Regions from separate parts of the Kitasatospora sp. NPDC092039 genome, predicted to be linked through region 1. Evidence: riboswitches for the same ligand, from Rfam matches in the RefSeq annotation. Region 1 holds a riboswitch; each other region holds the start of a gene.
The links. Region 1 has a riboswitch for cobalamin ahead of ACIQI7_RS17815 (ribonucleoside-diphosphate reductase subunit alpha). Riboswitches for the same ligand answer to the same signal wherever they lie in the genome.
Positions count from the first base shown of each region.

Region 2: linked by a shared signal. The riboswitch ahead of ACIQI7_RS15230 (CoA-acylating methylmalonate-semialdehyde dehydrogenase) and the one ahead of ACIQI7_RS17815 (ribonucleoside-diphosphate reductase subunit alpha) in region 1 are both predicted to bind cobalamin.
Region 3: linked by a shared signal. The riboswitch ahead of metE (5-methyltetrahydropteroyltriglutamate--homocysteine S-methyltransferase) and the one ahead of ACIQI7_RS17815 (ribonucleoside-diphosphate reductase subunit alpha) in region 1 are both predicted to bind cobalamin.

Region 1 covers NZ_JBIVSD010000008.1:93,731-101,152, reverse strand. The annotation lists gene ACIQI7_RS17830 (glycosyltransferase family 2 protein) at 1-904, shown strand, start outside; gene ACIQI7_RS17825 (glycoside hydrolase family 26 protein) at 910-2,028, shown strand; gene ACIQI7_RS17820 (glycosyltransferase family 39 protein) at 2,028-3,692, shown strand; cobalamin riboswitch at 3,739-3,898, shown strand; gene ACIQI7_RS17815 (ribonucleoside-diphosphate reductase subunit alpha) at 4,090-6,501, shown strand; gene ACIQI7_RS17810 (ribonucleotide-diphosphate reductase subunit beta) at 6,501-7,422, shown strand, end outside.
Region 2 covers NZ_JBIVSD010000006.1:306,479-313,900, reverse strand. The annotation lists gene ACIQI7_RS15250 (enoyl-CoA hydratase) at 1-451, opposite strand, end outside; gene mmsB (3-hydroxyisobutyrate dehydrogenase) at 448-1,332, opposite strand; gene ACIQI7_RS15240 (enoyl-CoA hydratase/isomerase family protein) at 1,329-2,405, opposite strand; gene ACIQI7_RS15235 (acyl-CoA dehydrogenase family protein) at 2,405-3,550, opposite strand; gene ACIQI7_RS15230 (CoA-acylating methylmalonate-semialdehyde dehydrogenase) at 3,556-5,055, opposite strand; cobalamin riboswitch at 5,267-5,458, opposite strand; gene ACIQI7_RS15225 (UvrD-helicase domain-containing protein) at 6,337-7,422, opposite strand, start outside.
Region 3 covers NZ_JBIVSD010000006.1:320,167-327,588, forward strand. The annotation lists gene ACIQI7_RS15280 (CbiQ family ECF transporter T component) at 1-1,011, shown strand, start outside; gene ACIQI7_RS15285 (ABC transporter ATP-binding protein) at 1,016-2,659, shown strand; gene ACIQI7_RS15290 (ECF transporter S component) at 2,656-3,504, shown strand; cobalamin riboswitch at 3,689-3,928, shown strand; gene metE (5-methyltetrahydropteroyltriglutamate--homocysteine S-methyltransferase) at 4,080-6,386, shown strand; gene ACIQI7_RS15300 (adenosylcobinamide amidohydrolase) at 6,970-7,422, shown strand, end outside.

The sequences.
Region 1 (7,422 bases):
CGGCATCGTCCAGTCCCCGCAGTTCTTCCGCATCCTGGACTCGCAGAACTGGATCGAGCGCGGTGCCGGCGCCGTCCAGGAGCTGTTCTACCGGACCGTCCAGGTCTCCCGGCAGCGCAACGACGGCGCCATCTGCGTGGGCAGTTGCGCGGTGTACCGGCGCGCGGCGCTGGAGGAGAACGGCGGCACCACGCTGATCGGCCACTCCGAGGACGTGCACACCGGCTTCGACCTGCGCCGCCTCGGCTGGGACCTCCAGTACATACCCGTCGCGCTGGCCACCGGCGTCTGCCCGGACAACGTCGGCGGCTTCTTCAACCAGCAGTACCGCTGGTGCACCGGCTCCATGAGCCTGCTCGGCAGCAGGAAGTTCTGGCAGACCAAGCTGCGGCCGGTCACCCGGGCCTGCTACCTGTCCGGCTTCTTCTACTACATCCACACGGCGCTGTTCACCGTCGTCTCACCGCTCATACCGATCGTCCTGCTGCTCGCCCGCCCCGACCTGATCCGCTGGGAGAACACCGCGCTGGTGCTGCCCGGCCTGATCTACGCCACGGTCGTCTTCCCGCTCTGGCACCGCAACCCCTACCGGCTGGAGGCCTGGGCCGCCCGCATGATGTACGGCTGGGCGCACGTCTTCGCCATCTGGGACATCGTGCGCCGCAACCGGATGGCCTGGCAGCCGACCGGATCCAGCGGCGCCAAGCGCAACAAGACCCGCCGGTTCTGGATCGGCGTCATCGCCTGGGGCGGCGGCACGTCCCTGCTCTGGGTGCTGCTGAGCATCTGGCGGATGCTCACCATGGGCCCGTTGAACTTCGCCCTCGTCCTCGCCTCCGGCCTCTTCTACGCCACCATCGTCGGCCGGGTCCTCGTCCAGCCGCGCCCCACGGAAGCAGTGTGATCGCCATGACCGCCCACCTCCGACGGGCCGGCCGGCTCCGTCGCCGGCTGGCGCTCCCGCTGCTGACCGCCGCAGGCGTGCTGCTCGCCACCGCGTGCGGCCCCGAGGACCCGGGCTTCGCGATGCAGAGGGACCTCGCCCAGCCCGCGCCGGCCGCCGCCTCCCCCGGCGCGACCCCCGCCCCCGGCGCCGCGACCGCGAGCCCGGGTGCCACCGGCAGCGCCGCACCGGCGGCACCCGCCGCGCCCAAGACCCAGCCGGCCGGCGTCCCGTACGACGTCACGCCGCTGCTCAAGCCGAGCCACAAGTACCTCGGCGCCGCCCTGCCCGACGTCCCCGCCACGATGGACGCGCTGCCCGGCTACAGCTCCGCGATCGGCAAGCAGCCCAACATCATGGAGTACTACGCCCACTGGAAGGGCGGTTTCGACACCGCCGGCGTGCGCCGGATCCACGAGGCCGGCGCACTGCCCTTCATGGCCTGGGAACCGCACGACCGCTCGCTCGCCTCGATCGCGGCCGGCGACACCGACGACTACGTGCGCGGCGTCGCCAAGTCCGTCGCCAAGCTGAACCTGCCGATCGCCATCAGCATCGCCCACGAGATGAACGGCGACTGGTATCCGTGGGGCCGCCAGGCCGCCACCCCCCAGGACTTCGTGGCCGCCTGGCGCCACGTCCACGACCTCTTCGACCAGGCCGGCGCCACCAACGTGATCTGGGTCTGGAGTCCCAACATCACCGTCCCCGCGCCCAACACCCGCCTGGCGCCGTACTACCCCGGCGACACCTACGTCGACTGGGCCGGCATGACCGGCTACTTCACCAACGACGGACCCAAGACCTTCGAGGGCCTGTACGGCCCCACCATGGCCGAGATCCGCACCTTCTGCGACAAGCCCTTCTTCATCAGCGAGACCGCGACCGAGCAGGGCAGACACCAACAGGCCTTCGTCGACCAGTTGTTCTCCGGGATGGAGGCGCACGACGACATCGTCGGCTTCATCTGGTTCAACATGGTCAAGCGGGCGGACTGGCGGGTCGAGACCGTTCCGGAGACCCTCGCCGCCTTCAAGAAGCGGGTGTCCGCCCCCCGCTACGGCTTCGACATCCGGAACCCCTGATGGACAACGACCTCTTCCCCACCTCGGACCACCCCGCCGCCCCGGTGCCGGACATCCCCGCGCAGGACGGCCCGGAGCGCCGTAGGCGCCGGGCGCCCGTGCCCGTCGACAACCCCGACGGCATCGAACTGGCCCCGTACACCATCCCGCAGGTCCCCGCGATCGGCTGGGACCCGGGCACCAGCCCCCGCCGCCGCTGGATCGCCCGCGGCCTGCTGGGCGCCGTCCTGGCCGTCCAGGCCGCGCTCTCGCTGCGCCTGCTGGCCGCCGCCCACCCCGACGAGGCCGCCGCCATGGTCGCCGGTCGCCAGCAGCTGGCCAACCTGATGCACGGCACCCCGGTCACCACCGACCTGGTCGACCGGGTGCACGGCTCGCCCTGGCTCTACCCGCCGCTGGCGGGCGCCGCCGCCGACGCCAGCGGCATCTGGGGCACCCGGCTGCTCAGCCTCGGCTTCGCGCTGCTCACCACGGTGCTGCTGTACTCGCTGACCCGGCGGCTGTTCAACGAGCGGGTCGCCATCTGCGCCATCGGCGTGTACGCCGTCCTCCAGTCCACCGTCGTGGTCGGCTTCTACGCCGCGCCCGAGTCCCTCGCCGTGCTGCTGGTCGCCCTCGCGGCCTGGACCACGGTGTTCACCGCCCGCCGCCACCCGGCCCTGGCCCTGCTCGCCGCCCCACCCGCGGCGCTGGCCTGCGCCGTGGCCTACTCCGCGGCCTTCGCCGTCCCGGCCCTGGTCGCCCTCGCCTTCGCCTGCGCCCGGCCGCGGCACCGGGCCGGCCCGGCCGCCCTGCGCGCGCTGCTGACGGGCGCCGGCACCCTCGTCCTGCTGCTCCCGTACGGAACGCTCGGCCGGGTCGCCGGGTGGTCGCCCTCGCAGGGCAATGCCCCCGGCTCGGCCGGCTCGATCCTGCTCGGCACGCTCCAGTGGGCCGGCCTGTTCACCGTCCTCGCGGTGGCCGGCACCATCGCCTACGCGCGCCGCGAGCAGATGAACGAGCACGACGCGGCCGAGAAGGACCCCGTCCCCACCACCCGGGGCCAACGGGCCCTGCTCGGTGCCGTGCTGACCGTCACCGCCCTGCTCGTGCCCGCCGCCCACCTGTGGACCGGCACCTCCGGCGCGCTGTTCCGCCACCTCGGCTACGGCATGCTGCTCGCCGCCCCGCTCGCCGGGGTCGGCCTGACCCGGCTGGTCGGCGCCCACTTCCGCCACCCCCAGCTGGGCATCCTGGTCTGGGTCGCCCTGCTCGCCCTCGGCCTGGAGCAGTCCGCCCTGCGCTACCAGAACGGGCCCGACTCCGGCCGCCTGCTGGCCGTCCTGCGGGTCCACACGGAGCCCCAGGGCCGCTACCTCACCGAGGTCGACGGACTCGCCGAGTACTACCTGGGGAGCGTCTCCAGGCCCGAGCAGTGGGTCTCCGCGCGGGCCGGTACGGAGTACCGCGACGGCGCCGGGGTCCAGCACCACGGGGACGACGGCAGCGTGGCCGCCATCCGCGACGGCTGGTTCACCATGGTCGTCCTCGACAGCACCGCGCCGAGGGCCACCGACCGGGCCCTGAGCGCGGCCCTGGCCGACGCCGGGCACTACCGGCTGATCGCCCAATTCACCTCGCCGACCGGTGATTCGAGTACGTACAAGGTCTATCTCAAGCACTGACCGGGCGCCCGCCACATCCGCACCCGCGACACGACAGCCACAACATATGGTGCCACCGCAGTCCGGCGGCACTACATGTATGCTCACTCCTGCTGTCGATGCAGGGGAACCCGGTGCGAATCCGGGACTGCCCCGCAGCGGTGTGCGGGCGGCTCCAGCAGCCGTGCCCGCGAGTCCGAGTACCTGCCGACGGCGTGCGCCACGGCCCTCCCGCAGAGGCCGCGCCGGCACGAGCATTACCCCTCCGGGCCTCGCGGGCGGGCCGGGGAGTCACCGTCGCGCGACGCCGTCTGCGTTCGTGCCGTGCTCCCCTGCCCCGATCGGCCCGGTGGCCCCCGATCACCGCCGCCGATCGCCGCCAGGAGAGAGCGCCTTGACCACCGCTGCCTCAGCCACCCTGCCCGCCCAGGGCTCCGGTACCGCCTTCACCGACCCGACGGTCTCCGACCCCGGCGGCGCCCTGCTGCGGCTGCTCACCGACCGCAGCACCGACCTCACCGAGGTCGACCCCGGCCACGTCGCCGCCGCCGCGCTGCGCGGCCGCCACGCCGGCTCGGACTTCGCCGAACTCCGCGGGCTGGCCGTGGACGCCGCCGCGTCGATGATCGCCGAGGACCCCCAGTACTCGAAGCTGGCCGCCCGCCTGCTCGCCCTGGAGATCGTCGACGAGGCGAACAGCCAGGGCTCGACGTCCTTCTCCGCCTCGATCGCCGTCGGCCACGCCGAGGGCCTGATCGGCGACACCACCGCGGCCTTCGTCGCCAAGCACGCCGCCGCCCTGGACGCGCTGGTCGACCCCGCGGGCGACGACCGCTTCGAGTACTTCGGCCTGCGCACCGTGCAGTCCCGCTACCTGCTGCGCCACCCGATCACCCGCAAGGTGATCGAGACCCCGCAGCACTTCCTGCTGCGCGTCGCCTGCGGCCTGGCGGTCGGCGACAGCGAGCAGTCGGTGCGCGAGGTGGCCGAGCTGTACGGCCTGATGAGCCGCCTGGAGTACCTGACCTCCTCGCCGACGCTCTTCAACTCCGGCACCCGGCACCCCCAGATGTCGAGCTGCTACCTGCTCGACTCGCCGCTGGACAACCTGGACTCGATCTACAACCGCTACGCGCAGATCGCCCGCCTCTCCAAGCACGCCGGCGGCATCGGCCTGTCCTACTCGCGCATCCGCTCGCGCGGCAGCCTGATCCGCGGCACCAACGGCAAGTCCAACGGCATCGTGCCGTTCCTGCGCACCCTCGACTCCTCGGTCGCCGCCGTCAACCAGGGCGGCCGCCGCAAGGGCGCGGCCTGCGTCTACCTGGAGACCTGGCACGCCGACATCGAGGAGTTCCTGGAGCTCCGCGACAACACCGGCGAAGAGGCCCGCCGCACCCACAACCTCAACCTGGCGCACTGGATCCCGGACGAGTTCATGCGCCGGGTCAACGCCGACGAGGACTGGTCGCTGTTCTCGCCGGCCGACGTGCCCGAGCTGGTCGACCTGTGGGGCGCCGACTTCGACGAGGCGTACCGCAAGGCCGAGCAGGCCGGCAAGGCCGTGCGCACCATCCCGGCGCAGACCCTGTACGCCCGCATGATGCGGACCCTGGCGCAGACCGGCAACGGCTGGATGACCTTCAAGGACGCCTCCAACCGCGCCGCCAACCAGACCGCGCTGCCGGGCCGCACGGTGCACTCCTCCAACCTGTGCACCGAGATCCTGGAGGTCACGGACGACTCCGAGACCGCCGTCTGCAACCTGGGCTCGGTTAACCTGGGCGCCCACGTGGCCTCCGGCGCCTCGGCCGCCGACCTGCTCGGCGCCATGGACTGGGAGCGGCTGGACGCCACCGTGCGCACCGCCGTCACCTTCCTCGACCGCGTGGTGGACATCAACTTCTACCCGACCACCGAGGCCGGGACGTCCAACTCCCGCTGGCGGCCGGTCGGCCTGGGCGTGATGGGCCTCCAGGACGTCTTCTTCCAGCTGCGGATCGACTTCGACTCCGCCGAGGCGAAGCAGCTGTCCACGCTGATCGCCGAGCGCATCATGCTCACCGCCTACGAGCGCTCCGCCGACCTGGCCGAGCAGCTGGGCCGCCACGAGGCGTACGGCGAGACCCGCGCCGCCCGCGGCGAGCTGCACATCGACCACTTCCCGAGCGCCGCCCCGCAGTGGGCCGACCGCTGGACGGCGCTGCGCGCCCGGATCGCCGAGACCGGCCTGCGCAACTCGCTTCTGCTGGCCATCGCGCCGACCGCGACCATCGCCTCCATCGCCGGCGTGTACGAGTGCATCGAGCCGCAGGTGTCCAACCTGTTCAAGCGCGAGACGCTGAGCGGTGAGTTCCTCCAGGTCAACCCGTACCTGGTGCGCGAGCTCAAGGAGCTGGGCGTCTGGGACCAGCAGACCCGGGACGCCCTGCGCGACGCCAACGGCTCGGTGCAGGAGCTGAACTGGCTGCCCGCCGAGGTCCGTTCGCTGTACCGGACGGCCTGGGAGCTGCCGCAGCGCGCGCTGATCGACCTGGCGGCGGCCCGCATGCCGTACCTGGACCAGAGCCAGTCCCTGAACCTGTTCATGGCGGCGCCGACCATCGGCAAGCTCAGCTCGATGTACGCCTACGCGTGGAAGGTCGGCCTGAAGACCACCTACTACCTGCGTTCGCGCCCGGCCACCCGCATCGCCCAGGCCGCGTCCGGCACCGCCCGCGCCGCCGCGCCGGCGCCCGTGCCCGTGAACAGCCCGACCCTCACCCCGGAGCAGGAAGCCGCCATCGCCTGCTCCCTGGAGAACCCCGAGTCCTGCGAGGCCTGCCAGTAATGTCCCAGTCCGAAGACCGCAAGATGCTGCTCGACCCCGGCTTCGAGCTGACCCTGCGCCCGATGCGCTACCCGTCGTTCTACGACCGGTACCGGGACGCCATCAAGAACACCTGGACGGTGGAGGAGGTGGACCTGCACTCGGACGTCGCGGACCTGGCGAAGCTCAGCGAGGGCGAGCGGCACCTCATCGGGCGACTGGTCGCGTTCTTCGCCACCGGCGACTCGATCGTCTCCAACAACGTGGTGCTGAGCCTCTACAAGCACATCAACTCCCCGGAGGCGCGGCTGTACCTCTCGCGGCAGCTGTTCGAAGAGGCCGTGCACGTCCAGTTCTACCTGACGCTGCTCGACACCTACCTGCCCGACCCGGAGGACCGCAACGCGGCCTTCGCCGCGGTGGAGAACATCCCCTCCATCCGCCAGAAGGCCCAGTTCTGCTTCAAGTACATGAACGCGGTCGACCACATCGAGTCGCTGCAGACGAAGGAGGACAGGCGGGCGTTCCTGCTCAACCTGATCTGCTTCGCCGCGTGTGTGGAAGGCCTGTTCTTCTACGGCGCGTTCGCCTACGTGTACTGGTTCCGCAGCCGGGGCCTGCTGCACGGCCTGGCCACCGGCACCAACTGGGTGTTCCGCGACGAGTCCATGCACATGGACTTCGCCATGTCGGTGGTCGACACCGTCCGCGAGGAGGAGCCCGACCTCTTCGACGACGAGATGGCCAAGCAGGTCACGGAGATGCTGGAGGAGGCCGTCGAGGCCGAGCTCCAGTTCGCCCAGGACCTGTGCGGTGACGGCCTGCCCGGCATGAACACCGCGTCGATGCGGGAGTACCTGCAGGCGGTGGCGGACCAGCGCCTCGCGCGCCTCGGCCTGCCGATCCGCTACGGGTCGACGAACCCGTTCGGCTTCATGGAGC
Region 2 (7,422 bases), on a different contig from region 1:
CGACAGCGCGGGTGAGCCGCTGCGAGCCGCCGATGCCCGGGATCACGCCGAGCTTGATCTCGGGCTGCCCGAACTTCGCGGTGTCCGCCGCCAGCAGGACGTCGCACATCATTGCCAGTTCGCAGCCGCCGCCCAGCGCGTAACCGGCCACGGCCGCGACGACCGGCGTTCGCAGGGCGGCGAAGCGCTCCCAGGCGGCGAACCAGTCGCCGAGGTAGGCGTCCACGAACTCCAGGGACTGCATCTCCTTGATGTCGGCGCCGGCCGCGAAGGCCTTCTCCGAGCCGGTGACTACCAGACAGCCGATCTCCGAGTCCCGGTCGAACTCCGTTGCTGCCGAGACGACTTCGGTCATCAGTAGGGTGTTCAACGCGTTCAGCGCCTTGGGGCGGTCGAGCGTGATCAGCCCCACCCGGCCCTTGCGCTCGACCAGGATCGTCTCGAACGTCATGCGGTGTCCTTCCTGAGGGTGGTGATGATGGCGGAGAAGTCCAGCCCGCCCGAGCCGTCTCGGGCGAAGGCGGCGAACACCTCGGCTGCCCGCCGGCCCAGTTCGGCCGGCACGGCCGAGGCGGCGGCCGCGTCGGCGGCGAGCCCGAGGTCCTTGGCCATCAGCGCGGCGGCGAAGCCTGCCGCGTAGTCGCGGTTGGCCGGGCTGGTCGGGACCGGACCGGGCACCGGACAGTTGCTGGTCAGCGCCCAGCACTGGCCGGAGGCGGTCGAGGCGACGTCGTAGAGCGCCTGGTGGCTGAGCCCGAGGCTCTCCCCGAGCGCGAAGGCCTCACTGACCGCGATCATGGAGACGCCGAGGATCATGTTGTTGCAGATCTTGGCGGCCTGTCCGGCTCCGGAGGCCCCGCAGTGGACCACCCGGCGGCCCATGGCCGCGAGCACCGGCTCGGCCTCGCCGAAGTCGAGGTCATCGGCGCCGACCATGAAGGTCAGGCTTGCCGCTTCGGCCCCCGCTACACCGCCGGAGACCGGGGCGTCGACGGCCCGGTGCCCGGCGACCCGGGCGAGGTCGGCTGCCACCCGGGCGTCCCCGACGGCGATGGTGGAGCAGTCGATGAACAGCGCACCCGAGGCCGCCTCGGTCAACTCGCCGTAGGAGTCGAGGACATGGCGTCCGGTCGGCAGCATGGTCAGCACCACGTCGGCTTCGCCGACCGCCTCGGCGGCGGAGACCGCGATCATCACTCCCTGCGCCGCGGCCAGGCCCCGGGCCTCAGCCGAGAGGTCGTAACCGATCACCCGGTGCCCGGCCTTGACGAGGTTGGCGGCCATCGGGCCGCCCATGTTGCCCAGCCCGATGAATCCGATGGTCAGGGTCACCAGCGCTCCAGGAATGTGGTGGTGGCGGCGAGGCCGAGTTCGCGCGCGCCCAACGGGGCGAAGTACCGGGCCACGGCGGTGGGTTCGACGGCGCTGAGCGTCGGCGGGTGCCACCGCGGGTCGCGGTCCTTGTCGATCACCTGGGCCCGGATGCCCTCGGCGAGGTCCGGCGTGGCGAGCGCCGCGCAGGAGGTGCGGTACTCCTGGTCGAGGACGGCTTCCAGCGGGCCGAGGGCCCGGGCCCGGCGCAGCGCCGCCAGGGTTGCCTTCACGGCGGTGGGCGAGTTGGCGGCGATCCGGTCCGCGGCCTTCTTCGCCTCCGGTTCGCCGCTCTCCCGCAGCCGGTCGAGGATTTCCTCGACGGTGCCGGCCGCGTAGCAGTGGTCGATCCAGGCGCGCTGCCCCTCCAGCGCACCGCTCGGCACGGGTTCGACGTGCCGCTCCAGGGCGTCGTGCACGGGCAGTTCGGCGAGGTCGTCGAGCAGCGCCGGCACCCGCTCGGAGGGCAGGAAGTGGTCGGCGAGCCCGCAGAGCAGCGCGTCTGCCGCGCCCACCGAGCCGGCGGTGAGGGCGAGGTGGGTGCCCAGCTCGCCGGGCGCCAGGGCGAACAGGTAGGTGCCGCCCACGTCGGGGACGAAACCGATGCCGGCTTCGGGCATGGCGATGCGGGTGGTCTCCGTGACGATCCGCACGCTGCCGTGGGCGGACACGCCGACCCCGCCGCCCATGACGATGCCGTCCATCACGGCCACGTACGGCTTGGGGTAGCGGGCGATCCGGGCGTTGAGGCGGTACTCGTCGCGCCAGAACCCCTCGACGGCGCCCGGGTCCCCGCCGGTGGCGGCGCGGTGGATGGCGACGATGTCCCCGCCGGCGCAGAAGGCGCGGTCCCCGGACCCCGTGATGACGACGGTCTCGACCCGGGCGTCGTCCTCCCACGCGTCCAGCGCCTCGGCGATGCGCAGCACCATGCCGTGGGTGAGGGCGTTCAGGGCCGCGGGGCGGTTGAGGACGATTAGGCCGGCCCGGCCCTCGCGCTGGATGATGACCTCGTCGAGGTCGTGGCCGGCCATCACGCGGCTCCGGTCAGGCCGCGGGCGACGATGACGCGCATGATCTCGTTGGTCCCTTCCAGGATCTGGTGCACCCGCAGGTCGCGGACGATCTTCTCGATGCCGTACTCGGCCAGGTAGCCGTAGCCGCCGTGGAGCTGGAGGGCCTGGTTGGCGACCTCGAAGCCGGTGTCGGTGGCGTAGCGCTTGGCCATCGCGCACAGCTGCGGCGCCCGGGGATCGCCCCGGTCCAGCGCGCTGGCCGCCCGCCACAGCAGCGCCCGGGCCGCCTCCAACTCGGTCGCCATGTCGGCGAGCCGGAACTGCAGGGCCTGGGCGTGCAGGAGCCGGGTGCCGAACGCCTCACGGTCCGCGAGGTAGCCGGTGGCCCGTTCCAGGGCGCTCTGCGCGCCGCCGAGGGAGCAGGCGGCGATGCCGAGGCGGCCGCCGTTGAGTCCCGACATGGCGACCCGGAAGCCTCCGCCCTCGTCGCCGAGCAGACGGTCGGCGGGCAGCCGGACACCGTCCAGCACGACCTGCCGGGTGGGCTGGGCGTTCCAGCCCATCTTCGTCTCGTTCGGTCCGAAGGAGACGCCGGGGTCGTCCCGGTCCACGATGAAGGCGGACAGCCCGGAGGCCCCGGAGCCTCCGGTGCGGGCCATCACCAGGTAGATCTGTGCGGCCCCCGCTCCGGAGATGAACTGCTTGACGCCGTCCAGCACCCAGTGGTCGCCGTCACGCACCGCTCGGGTGGCGATCGCGGCCGCGTCGGAGCCGGCGCCGGGCTCGGTAAGGCAGTAGCTGCCCAGATGCTCGGCTGAGCAGAGCCCCGGCAGCCAGCCGGCCCGCTGGGCGGCGTCGCCGTAGCGGTCGACCATCCAGGCGACCATGTTGTGGATGGACAGGTAGGCGGCGATGGACGGACAGCCGGTGGCGAGTGCCTCGAAGGCGACTACCCCGTCGCGTCGGGTCAGCGCAGAGCCGCCGGCGTCCTCCCGGACATAGATACCGGCAAGGCCCAGATCGGCGGCCTTGCGCAGCACGTCGACCGGGAAGTGCTTGCTTTGGTCCCACTCGACGGCGTTCGGTGCCAGGTGTTCGGCGGCGAAGGCTCCGACGGCCTCAGCGATGGAGGCCTGCTCCTCCGTCAGTTCACTTGCGTTCACAATGCTCAGCCCATCGTCGGCATGGTGAAGCTCGCGCCCTCCTTGACCCCGGAGGGCCAGCGCGAGGTGACGGTACGGGTGCGGGTGTAGAAGCGGATCGAGTCCGGGCCGTGCTGGTTGAGGTCGCCGAAGCCGGAGCGCTTCCAGCCGCCGAAGGTGTGGTAGGCGATCGGCACCGGGATGGGCACGTTGACGCCGACCATGCCGGTGTTCACCCGGCGGGCGAAGTCGCGGGCGGTGTCGCCGTCCCGGGTGTAGATCGCTACGCCGTTGCCGAACTCGTGCTCGCTGGGCAGGCGCAGCGCCTCCTCGTAGTCGGCGGCGCGCACGACGGTCAGTACCGGGCCGAAGATCTCCTCCCGGTAGATCCGCATGTCCGGCGTGACCCGGTCGAACAGCGAGGCGCCGAGGAAGTAGCCGTCCTCGTGCCCCTCCAGGCGGAAGTCCCGTCCGTCGACGACGAGTTCGGCGTCCTCCTCGACCCCGAGGTCCAGGTAGCCGCGGACCCGCTCCAGGGCGTCACGGCCGACCAGCGGGCCGAAGTCCGCCGCCGGGTCGTCCGAGCGGCCGACCTTCAGCGCGGCGATCCGCTCGACCAGCTTCGCCACCAGGGCGTCCGCGGTCTCCTCGCCGACCGGGACGGCCACCGAGATGGCCATGCAGCGCTCGCCGGCCGAGCCGTAGCCGGCGCCGATCAGCGCGTCGGCGGCCTGGTCGAGGTCGGCGTCGGGCATCACGATCATGTGGTTCTTGGCGCCGCCGAAGCACTGCGCGCGCTTGCCGTGCGCAGCCGCGGTCGCGTAGACGTACTGGGCGATCGGGGTCGAGCCGACGAAGCCCAGCGCCTCGACGCGCGGGTCCTCCAGCAGGGTGTCCACGGCCTCCTTGCCGCCGTTGACCACGTTGAGCACGCCCGGCGGCAGCCCGGCCTCCAGGAACAGCTCGGCCAGCCGCAGCGGCACCGACGGGTCGCGCTCGGAGGGCTTGAGGACGAAGGCGTTGCCGCAGGCCAGCGCGGGTGCGGCCTTCCACAGCGGGATCATCGCGGGGAAGTTGAACGGCGTGATGCCCGCGACGACGCCGAGCGGCTGGCGCATCGAGTAGACGTCGATGCCGGTGCCGGCGTTGTCACTGAACTCGCCCTTCAGCAGGTGCGGGATGCCGGCGGCGAACTCCACGACCTCCAGGCCGCGTTGGAGGTCGCCGTGGGCGTCGGCGACGGTCTTGCCGTGCTCGGCGGACAGCAGCCGGGCCAGCTCCTCCTTCTCCTGCTCGACCAGCTGCAGGAAGCGCAGCAGGACGCGGGCCCGGCGCTGCGGGTTCCAGGCCGCCCACGCGGGCTGGGCCTGAGCGGCGTCGGCGATCACCGCCTCGACCTCGGCGCGGTCGGCGAGCGGCACCCGGGCCTGCACCCGGCCGGTGTTGGGGTCGTACACGTCGCCGAAGCGACCGGACGTCCCGGGCGTGCGCTTCCCGGCGACGAAGTGCGTCAGTTCACGGACCATTGGTTCCTTCTCTCAACAGGGTCGGGGAGAGGAGGAATGGAGGCCGCCGCCGACGGACGGGCGCACGGTGGTGCGGCCCCGCGACGTCACGGTGGCGGTGGCAGGACGAACCGTCAGAGCAGGTGGGCCCCGGGGGTCGTCGGCACAGGACAACCAGGAGCAGCAGAACGGGAGCAGCCCGGAGTCATGCGTGTCGTCTCCATCCTCGTGGAAAACACGGATCACCCGCGGCCGGTATCCTGACTCCCGGATCACCGCACGCCCTCAGGCCTTCCCGGCTGGCTGCCAGTGGCCGTGTCCTGCGAGGACGAACTCCCCGGTCACAGTGGCGGGACCGTGCCGGACTCACACCGGCTTCCCTGACACCGCGGACCTGCCATCGACCATATAGTTGGACGTCCTAGTAAGTCCAGAGCTCTCCATGCGCGCGTTGCGCCAACGGGGTCAGCTGAGGATCCGCCCGGTGCGACACCAACGGGCGGAGGACCACCGAGGTGATGTTCAGCAGCCGCTTGTAGGCGATGTCGTGCACGACCACCTCCAGCTCGCCACACAGCGCCCGCAGTCACCCCGGCACCTCGACCGGCCCGGTTGGGGCCGTCGTCGTCACCCCCGACGTTCACCTTATCGACCGACCCGGCCTCCAGCGGCGGGGAGGAAGCGGTGACGCTTGGGACCGTCTCGACCAACTGCAGTGTGAACAGGTCAGGGTCGAACAACCGGTACCCGCCCAGATCCGCACGGTGATCCCGCTGGTGAAGAGAGACTGCGGCCCGGTCGTGGCGGGGAACTCAGCCGCCACACAGATCGTCCGGTGTGGACAGTCTCCGGCGCGCCGTCGTCGGCGAGGCGCTGCTCGCCTCACGGGATCTCGGGAAGCTGTCCCCAGCCCATGCCGTAGCCGCGAGTAGCTCCGGCACCGTCTTGCGCCGGGCCACGACCCTCCCCACCCTGACCGCCTCACGGCGACATCCATCCGGCCTCGGCGAGCCCTATCCACCGACGTCCGCACCGGGTCGGTGGTAAGCGATCAGCGGGCTGAATGTCCGCGCCGCGGCGAATGCAGGCGCCGCCGGCGGGTCCGTGTCTGAGGCCTTTACAGTTCCGCTTCGCGCGCGGATGGGGAACCGGTCGGTGGTCACGATGATCCCGGTGGAGGCCGCCGCATGCACCATCAACCCTGGAGAGGGCGACATCTGCGACCTGGCTGCCCATCAGTCGCGGTGGTACTCCGCCCTGCTTGTTGCCCCTGGACAGTCTCACGCCGAACCGCGCGCCCGCTCAGAGGCTGACTACGGACCAGTCGTCGCGTACCAGGGCTTCGAGGTGCGGATTCGCGCGGCTCTCGTGGACGGCTAGCGCGAGGAGGTGCTTGGCGCGAGTGGCCGCTACGAAGGTGGTCATCGCGGCGTGCCGGCCCGTGGCATTGAGTTCGCCGACGGGAGTCTTTCCGGTGATGACGGGGAGCAGGCTGCCGAGGTCGTGGCTCCTCCCATGCTTGGTGGCGCACTCGAGGACGAGGGTCGCGCAGTGCGTCTCCCCCTTCGCGCTCGCGACGGTAGCTGTGAGCATCGGGGGCGGGGATTCCTCCGAGGCCGGTGGCAGCGGCGTGTGGGACAGCCAGAGGGTATAGGTGGCCATGTCCACCGGGACGGGTGCGCCGACGGCCTGCTCCACCAGTCTCCCGAGGCGGGTCACGAAGTCCCCCCAGGCTGCAGGGGTGTCGCAGCCGTCGTACAGCGTCCTGACCAGGAGCACTCGCAGGTGGTGGCCCGGTGTGCCAGGTCTGCGGTCGAGCTGGGGGAACGGGGGAAGATTCTCTGGGAGAGTCGGGGGCGTGGTCGGTGGCTGCAGCTCCCAGAGGAGAGCGCGGACGGCTCCCCACAGAACGGTGACCGCTGGGCCGACCTGGCCTGTACGCAGCAGGACCGCCCTGGCATGCCGGTAGGCCTGCAGCAGCCGACTCACCGCCACCGTCGTCCCGGTGTCGGTCTGGGGCAGGTAGCAGCCGACCGCGCGGGGGAAGAGTCGTGAGGTTCCTGGGCTCTCGCGAGCGCCGAGGATCTTCGGCGGGTGCGCGACGACGGCTTCGGGCGGCACTGTTCGCCGGACGAGGTCGTCGAAAGCGGGTAGAACCCGGACGATGCTGTCCTCGGTGAAGGTGATGATGGCGAGAGCGCTTTCGGGTCCGTGGCCTCGGATCTCCTGTGGGCGGTGAACCGCGAGCCTGCTCGCCACCCGGGCGGGCCCCGCGCCGAAGCGCAGGCTAACCGGCAGGTCCATCGCCGCCTCGTCCAGGAGGCTCCCGGCCGCAGGTCCGACACCATCTGCACTGAGGATGCGCTGGTTGACATCTCCTACGCACTG
Region 3 (7,422 bases), on a different contig from region 1:
CGCAGCGAAGCCCCGTGGGCGCGCGGGTTCACCTACTACCTGTGGGTGGCCCTGACAGTGGTGGCGATTCGGGTGGCCTTCCGGTGCGTCTTCGCCACCGGCGTCACCCCGCATGACCACCTGCTCTTCTCGCTGCCGCACATCCCCACGCCCGCCTGGTACGCGGGCATTCAGATAGGTGGCCCCGTCTCGCTGGAGGCCACGCTCTCGGCGGCCTTCGACGGGCTGCGGCTGGCGTGCCTGATCTGCTGCATCGGCGCGGCGAACACCCTGGCCAACCCCAAGCGGGCCCTTCGCGTCCTACCGGGCGCGCTGTACGAGCTCGGCGTCGCCGTCACGGTGTCACTGAGCGTCGCGCCACAGCTGGTGCAGAGCGTCCAACGCGTGGCCCGGGCACGGCGGTTGCGCGCCGGACAGCGCAAGGGCATACGCGCGTTGCGCGGCATCGTCGTGCCGGTGCTGGAGGACGCGCTGGAACGCTCACTCAGCCTGGCCGCCGCGATGGACTCGCGCGGCTACGGGCGCTCCGGCACCGCCTCCCGGCGTTCCCGCCGGCTCACCGGTGCGCTGATGCTACTCGGCATGTGCGGCCTGTGCGCCGGGGTGTACGGGCTGCTGGACGGAACGGCCCCCGCCGCGCTCGGCCTGCCCGCCTTCGTGGCGGGTGCCGCCCTCTGCGTGGCGGGTCTGCTGCTCGGCGGGCGGCGGGTGCGGCGCACCACCTACCGGCCGGACCGCTGGCGGGCCGCCGAGTGGGCGGTCGCCGGCTGCGGGGTGACCGCCGCCGTCCTGCTGTTCGCCACCGTCGGCTACGACGCCACCGACCTCAGCCCCTCCCTTTACCCGCTGACCTGGCCGACGCTGCCGCTCGTCCCGGTGCTCGCCCTGCTGCTCGCGGGCGCCGCCGGGATCGTCTCCCCGACACCGGGCCGTACGCCCATACCCGTTGGCGCCCCCTCAGGACCAGCGACACCCGCGACACCCGCACCGACCGCACGACCTCCGAGGTGAGCACGTGATCCGATTCGACCAGGTCAGTGTGGTGTACGACGGCGAGACCACGCCCGTCCTGTGCGACGTCGACCTGTACATCCCGGAGGGCGAGCTCTGCCTGGTGGTCGGCCGCACCGGCGCCGGCAAGTCCACCCTGCTCGGCGCCGTCAACGGCCTGGTGCCGCACTTCACGGGCGGCACCCTGCGCGGCCGGGTCACCGTGGACGGCAGGGACACCGCCCACCACCCGCCGCGCGAACTCGCCGACGTGGTCGGCGTGGTGGGCCAGGACCCACTGGCCGGCTTCACCACCGACACGGTGGAGGAGGAACTGGCCTACGTCATGGAGCAGTTGGCCATCCCGCCGGACGTCATGCGCAAGCGCGTCGAGGAGACCCTCGACCTGCTCGGCCTGGCCGACCTGCGCCACCGCGCCCTGTACGAGCTCTCCGGCGGCCAGCAGCAGCGCGTCGCCATCGGCTCGGTGCTCACTGCGCATCCCCGCGTCCTGGTCCTGGACGAGCCGACCTCCGCGCTCGACCCGACCGCCGCCGAGGAGGTGCTGGCCGCGATCACCCGGCTCGTCCACGACCTCGGCGTGACCGTCCTGCTGGCCGAGCACCGCCTGGAGCGGGTCGTCCAGTACGCCGACCGGATCGCCTACCTGCCCGGCGACGGCACCGTCGTGCACGGGCCGCCCGCCGAGGTCTTCCGGACCACCACGATCGCACCGCCCGTCGTCGAACTCGGCCGCCTTGCCGGATGGGAGCCGCTGCCGCTGTCCGTACGAGACGCCCGCCGCGCCGCCGCGCCGCTGCGCGAGCGGCTCACCGTCACGCCCGTTCCGCCGCCGCGCCGGGCAGCCGCGGCGGCGGAACGGGTACTGGACGCCCGGGGGGTGGTCGTCCGGTACGGTCCGGTGGCCGCCGTCCGGGAGGCCGACCTGGCGTTGCGCGCCGGGGAGGTCACCGCGCTGATGGGCCGCAACGGCTCCGGCAAGTCCTCACTGCTGTGGGCCCTCCAGGGCTCCGGCCCCCGCCACGGCGGCAGCGTGAAGGTCACCGGGGCCGACGGCGGCCCGGCCAAAGACCCCAAGCGCCTTTCCGCGGCTCAGGCCCGGCAACTGGTCGGGCTGGTCCCGCAGACCCCCACCGACCTGCTGTACCTGGAGACGGTCGCCCAGGAGCTCGCCCAGAGCGACCTGGAGGCCCGCCGTGCCGCCGGGCCGACCGCGCGGCAGATCCTCGACCGCCTGGCCCCCGGGATCCCCGACGACACCCACCCCCGGGACCTCTCCGAGGGGCAGAAACTGGCGCTCGTCCTGGCGATCCAACTGGCCGCCGCACCAAGGGTCGTGCTGCTGGACGAACCCACCCGAGGGCTCGACTACCATGCAAAGGAAGCACTCACCGGCATCGTGGACGCCCTCGCCGCCGAAGGCCGTACGGTCGTGGTCTCCACCCACGACGTCGAGTTCGTCGCTTCCGCCGCCGACCGCGTGGTCGTGATGGCCGAGGGCGAGGTCGTCGCGGACGGCCCCACCGCCGAGGTCATCGTCGCCTCGCCCACCTTCGCCCCGCAGACCGCCAAGATCCTCGCCCCACTGGACTACCTGACAACCCGGCAGGTGGCCGAGGCCCTCGTGATGGCGGAGGCCGCCCGATGACCGCCGTCCGCATCCCCGGCCGGGCCCGCGTCATCGTCGCCCTGGCCGCCTTCGTCGGCCTGACCGCCTTCACCTGGCCGTTCGTCGTCGCCCCAGGGAAGTTCGGCTCCTCCTACGCCCCGCCCCTGATCTTCGGCGCGCTGCTCGTCCTGGTGCTCGCCGTCGTCATCGCGGAGATCTCGGCCGGCGGCATCGACGCCAAGGCGCTCGCCATGCTCGGTGTGCTGTCCGCCGTCAACGCCGGCCTGCGCCCGCTCGGCGCCGGAACGGCCGGGGTGGAGACCGTCTTCTTCATCCTCGTCCTTGCCGGCCGCGTCTTCGGCCCCGGCTTCGGCTTCACCCTCGGCTGCACCTCGCTCTTCGCCTCCGCCCTGCTCACCGGCGGTGTCGGCCCCTGGATGCCCTACCAGATGTTCGGCTGCGCCTTCGTCGGCATGCTGGCAGGGCTCCTGCCGCGCGTCCGCCGCCGCTGGGAAGTGCCGATGCTGGCTGCCTACGGCGCGTTCTCCGGGTACCTGTTCGGCTTCCTGCTGAACCTGTCCTTCTGGCCGTTCTCGACCGACCCGAACAGCTCTATCGCCTACCTCCCGGGCTTGCCCTTCACCGAGCAGTGGCACCGCTACCTGCTCTTCGACCTCGCCACCTCGCTCGGCTGGGACACCGGCCGTGCCGTCACCACCTTCACCGCCGTGCTCGTCGTCGGGCCGTCCGTGCTCACCGTCTTCCGCCGCGCCGGCCACCGAGCCAACTTCGAACCGACGGTGCGCTTCGAGGCTGCGGACGGCTCCAACGCCCCACCCGCGCAAGAACACGCCGCATGGCCAACCCGAGCGGCGCCCTCCTGATTCCGAAGGATTCACCACCCTGGAGAAACAGCTTTGCCCTGGACGGGGCCTGCCCGAACTGCTCGCCGGCATCCGCGAGGCGCTACCTCATGCCACGGACCCTCCGTCCGGTCCTGCCGTCGACACCGTCTCAGCATCCGGACAACTTGAGTGATTCGCTGTTCAGCTCCCACCGTCCTGCCCCTAAGCTGGCCGTGCAGCTGGTTCGCCCTGTCCGCCAGGCAGGGCGTCGTAAGAGGGAACCCGGTGACGCCTTTCAACTGGCCAGTCCGGGACTGCCCCGCAGCGGTGAGCGGGAACGACCGCCGTCATACGCACTGGACCCGGGTCGGGTCCGGGAAGCGACGGCCAGTAGGTGTCCGCCCTGGAACCAGGGTGGGTGTGCCCGCGAGTCCGAAGACCTGCCACTGCCCGTGCGCGACCGTTCGCGCGCGGCAATCCGGTGACCTCGAGGGCGGGTCGGCGACCACACCAGGCGGAGCCGCACATGCGTGCGGGCAGTCGCCCGGTTCGTCACCCCTTCGCGCCTTCGTCCCGTCCCGGGATCAGGAATCAGGCTCGCGAAGGAGAGTCCCTTGACAGCGAAGTCCGCAGCCGCGGCGACCGTGTACGGCTACCCCCGTCAGGGCCGCAACAGGGAACTGAAGAAGGCGATCGAGGGGTACTGGAAGGGCGCGGTCACCGCCGGAGCACTGCTGGCCACGGCCGCCGATCTGCGCCGGGGGAACTGGCAGCAGCTCGCCGACTCCGGCATCGAGGAGGTCCCGACCGGTGACTTCTCGCTCTACGACCACGTGCTGGACACCACCGTGGCCGTCGGCGCGATCCCGGCCCGGCACCGGGACGCGGTCGAGGCCGACGCGCTGGACGGCTACTTCGCCATGGCGCGCGGCACCCAGGACGTCGCGCCGCTGGAGATGACGAAGTGGTTCGACACCAACTACCACTATTTGGTGCCCGAGTTGGGGCCGGACACCGTCTTCGCGGCGAACCCGGCCAAGGCCGTCGGCGAACTGGCCGAGGCGCTGGCGCTCGGCCACGAGGCCCGGCCGGTGCTGGTCGGGCCGGTCACCTACCTGCTGCTCGCCAAGCCGGCGCCCGGCGTGGCCGCCGACTTCCAGCCGATCACCCTGCTGGACCGGCTGCTGCCCGTCTACGCCCAGCTGCTGGCCGCCCTGAAGGCGGCCGGGGCGGAGTGGGTCCAGCTGGACGAGCCGGCCCTGGTGCAGGACCGCACCCCGGCCGAACTGAACACCGCCGCCCGCGCCTACCGCGACCTCGGCGCCCTCACCGAGCGGCCGAAGCTCCTGGTCGCGAGCTACTTCGACCGCCTCGGGGACGCCCTGCCGGCCCTGGCCAAGGCCCCGGTCGAGGGCCTGGCTCTGGACTTCACCGGCCCCGCCGCCGCCAACCTGGCCGACCTCGCCGCCGCCGGCGGCCTGCCCGGCAAGCGGCTGGTCGCCGGGGTGATCGACGGGCGCAACATCTGGATCAACGACCTGGAGAAGTCGCTCGCCACCCTGGCCACCCTGCTCGGCCTCGCCGACCGGGTCGACGTCGCGCCCTCCTGCTCGCTGCTGCACGTGCCCATCGACGCCACCACCGAGCGCGACATCGACCCGCAGATCGCCCGCTGGCTCACGTTCGCCAAACAGAAGGCCGCTGAGGCGGCCCTGCTCGCCCGCGGCCTGCGCGAGGGCACCGGCGCGATCACCGCCGAACTCGCCGCCAACCGCGCCGACCTCGCCTCCCGCGCCAACTCGCCGATCACCCACGACCCCGCCGTCCGCGCCCGGGCCGCCGCCGTCACCGCGGCCGACACCCGCCGTGCCCAGCCCTACCCCGTCCGGGCCGAGGCCCAGCGTGCCCGGCTCGGTCTGCCGCTGCTGCCCACCACCACCATCGGTTCCTTCCCGCAGACCACCGAGCTGCGTCTCGCCCGAGCCGATCTGACGGCAGGACGGATCGACGCGGCCGGCTACCGGGAGCGGATGGAAGCCGAGATCCGCGAGGTCATCGCCTACCAGGAGAAGGCCGGCCTGGACGTCCTGGTGCACGGCGAGCCCGAACGCAACGACATGGTCCAGTACTTCGCCGAACAGCTCACCGGCTACCTCGCCACCCGGCACGGCTGGGTGCAGTCCTACGGCACCCGCTACGTGCGCCCGCCGGTCCTCGCCGGGGACATCTCCCGCCCGCACCCGATGACCGTCGATTGGTTCCGCTACGCGCAGGGCCTCACCGACCGCCCGGTCAAGGGCATGCTCACCGGCCCGGTCACCATGCTCGCCTGGTCCTTCGTCCGCGACGACCAGCCGCTCGCCGACACCGCCCGCCAGGTCGCCCTCGCCCTGCGCGACGAGGTCACCGACCTGGAGGCCGCGGGCGCCGCCGTCGTCCAGGTCGACGAGCCGGCCCTACGCGAGACCCTGCCGCTGCGGGCGGCCGACCGCCCGGCCTACCTGGACTGGGCCACAGGGGCCTTCCGCCTCGCGACCTCCGGGGTCCGGGCCGACACCCAGATTCACACCCACATGTGCTACGCCGAGTTCGGCGCGATCATGACCGCGATCGAGGATCTCGACGCGGACGTCATCTCCCTGGAGGCCACCCGCTCCCACATGGAGGTGGCCGGGGAGCTCGCCGAGGCCGGCTACCCGCGCGAGGTCGGCCCCGGCGTCTGGGACATCCACTCCCCGCGCGTCCCGAGCACCGACGAAGCCGTCGCGCTGCTGCGCGCCGGCCTGGCCGCGATCCCGGCGGAGCGACTCTGGGTCAACCCCGACTGCGGCCTGAAGACCCGCAGCTGGCCGGAGACCCGCGCCTCCCTGGACAGCCTGGTCGCCGCCGCCCGCCTGCTGCGCGCGGAGTTCGCCGGCTGACAATCGGCGTGAGGTCCGGGCGGGCGCGGCACGATTGCCGCGCCCCCCGCGGCTCGTGCCCTCCCGGGACCGTCGTGGGGCGCGGGTGACGGCCGTGACCGATGGGGGTCGAACATGATCAGGAGGCCGGCACCGCGCCGGGTCCGTATCAACGGAGAGGTCCTGGTCGTCCTCCCGGACCGGGAGTACGAGAGCCTGCTGGTCACCCGGCGGTAGCTCGGAGCGACCAGTGCGCGGATGCGGGTGCTGCAGCAGGCCCTGGCCGAGGCTCTGGCCAGACTGGCGGCGTCGGAGAACAGAGCACGGCCAGATGGCGACACGGGTGACCGGAAGCGGCGGCATCGGATGGCTCTGGGACTTTCGTGATCGAGCCTGCTCCCCGGATGGCCGGTGATCCAGCATGCCAATCTGTGGAATCCGTACACGGTCGGCCTGTGGATCTGCGGATTCTGCGGACCGCTAGGATCCGCACGAGCCCGCCGGTCGGTGATCACCGGAAGCCCCAGGAGGGCCGGCGGGGCCGGATCCCCGACGTTCCGAGGTGAGGACAACGGAAAGCCACGTGCCGGTCGCCCGGCGACCCGTGGTCCTGCGACGTGCCCGGTCGGAGGACGGATCGTGCCGCCACCAGCTGGTGTGGAAGGCCGGCCCGGGCTGGCGGATGGTCAGCAGCGCGGTCCTGGGCGGCGGGATCGGCGAGCGCGGCTGGGTGCTGAACGCCCAGGTCCGGGCGGGCTACGACCGGATGGATCCCGACCGGCATCTGGCGGAACTCGCGGAGGCCGAGGGCCTGCGCGGGCCCGGCGTCGGACTGATGACCGCCGCGGAGGTCGACGAATCCACCTGGGCCGAGGACAACAGTGCCGTCGCCCTGGTGACGACCGGCATCGGTGTCCCGACCTGGGCCGCCGCCTCCCCCACCACCGTCCCGGTCCCCGCCGTCCCGGCGCCCGCCCGGTACGTTCCCGGCACGATCAACATCCTCGCGGTCGTTCCGGCGCCGCTGTCCGACGCAGGCCTGGTGAACCTGCTGGCG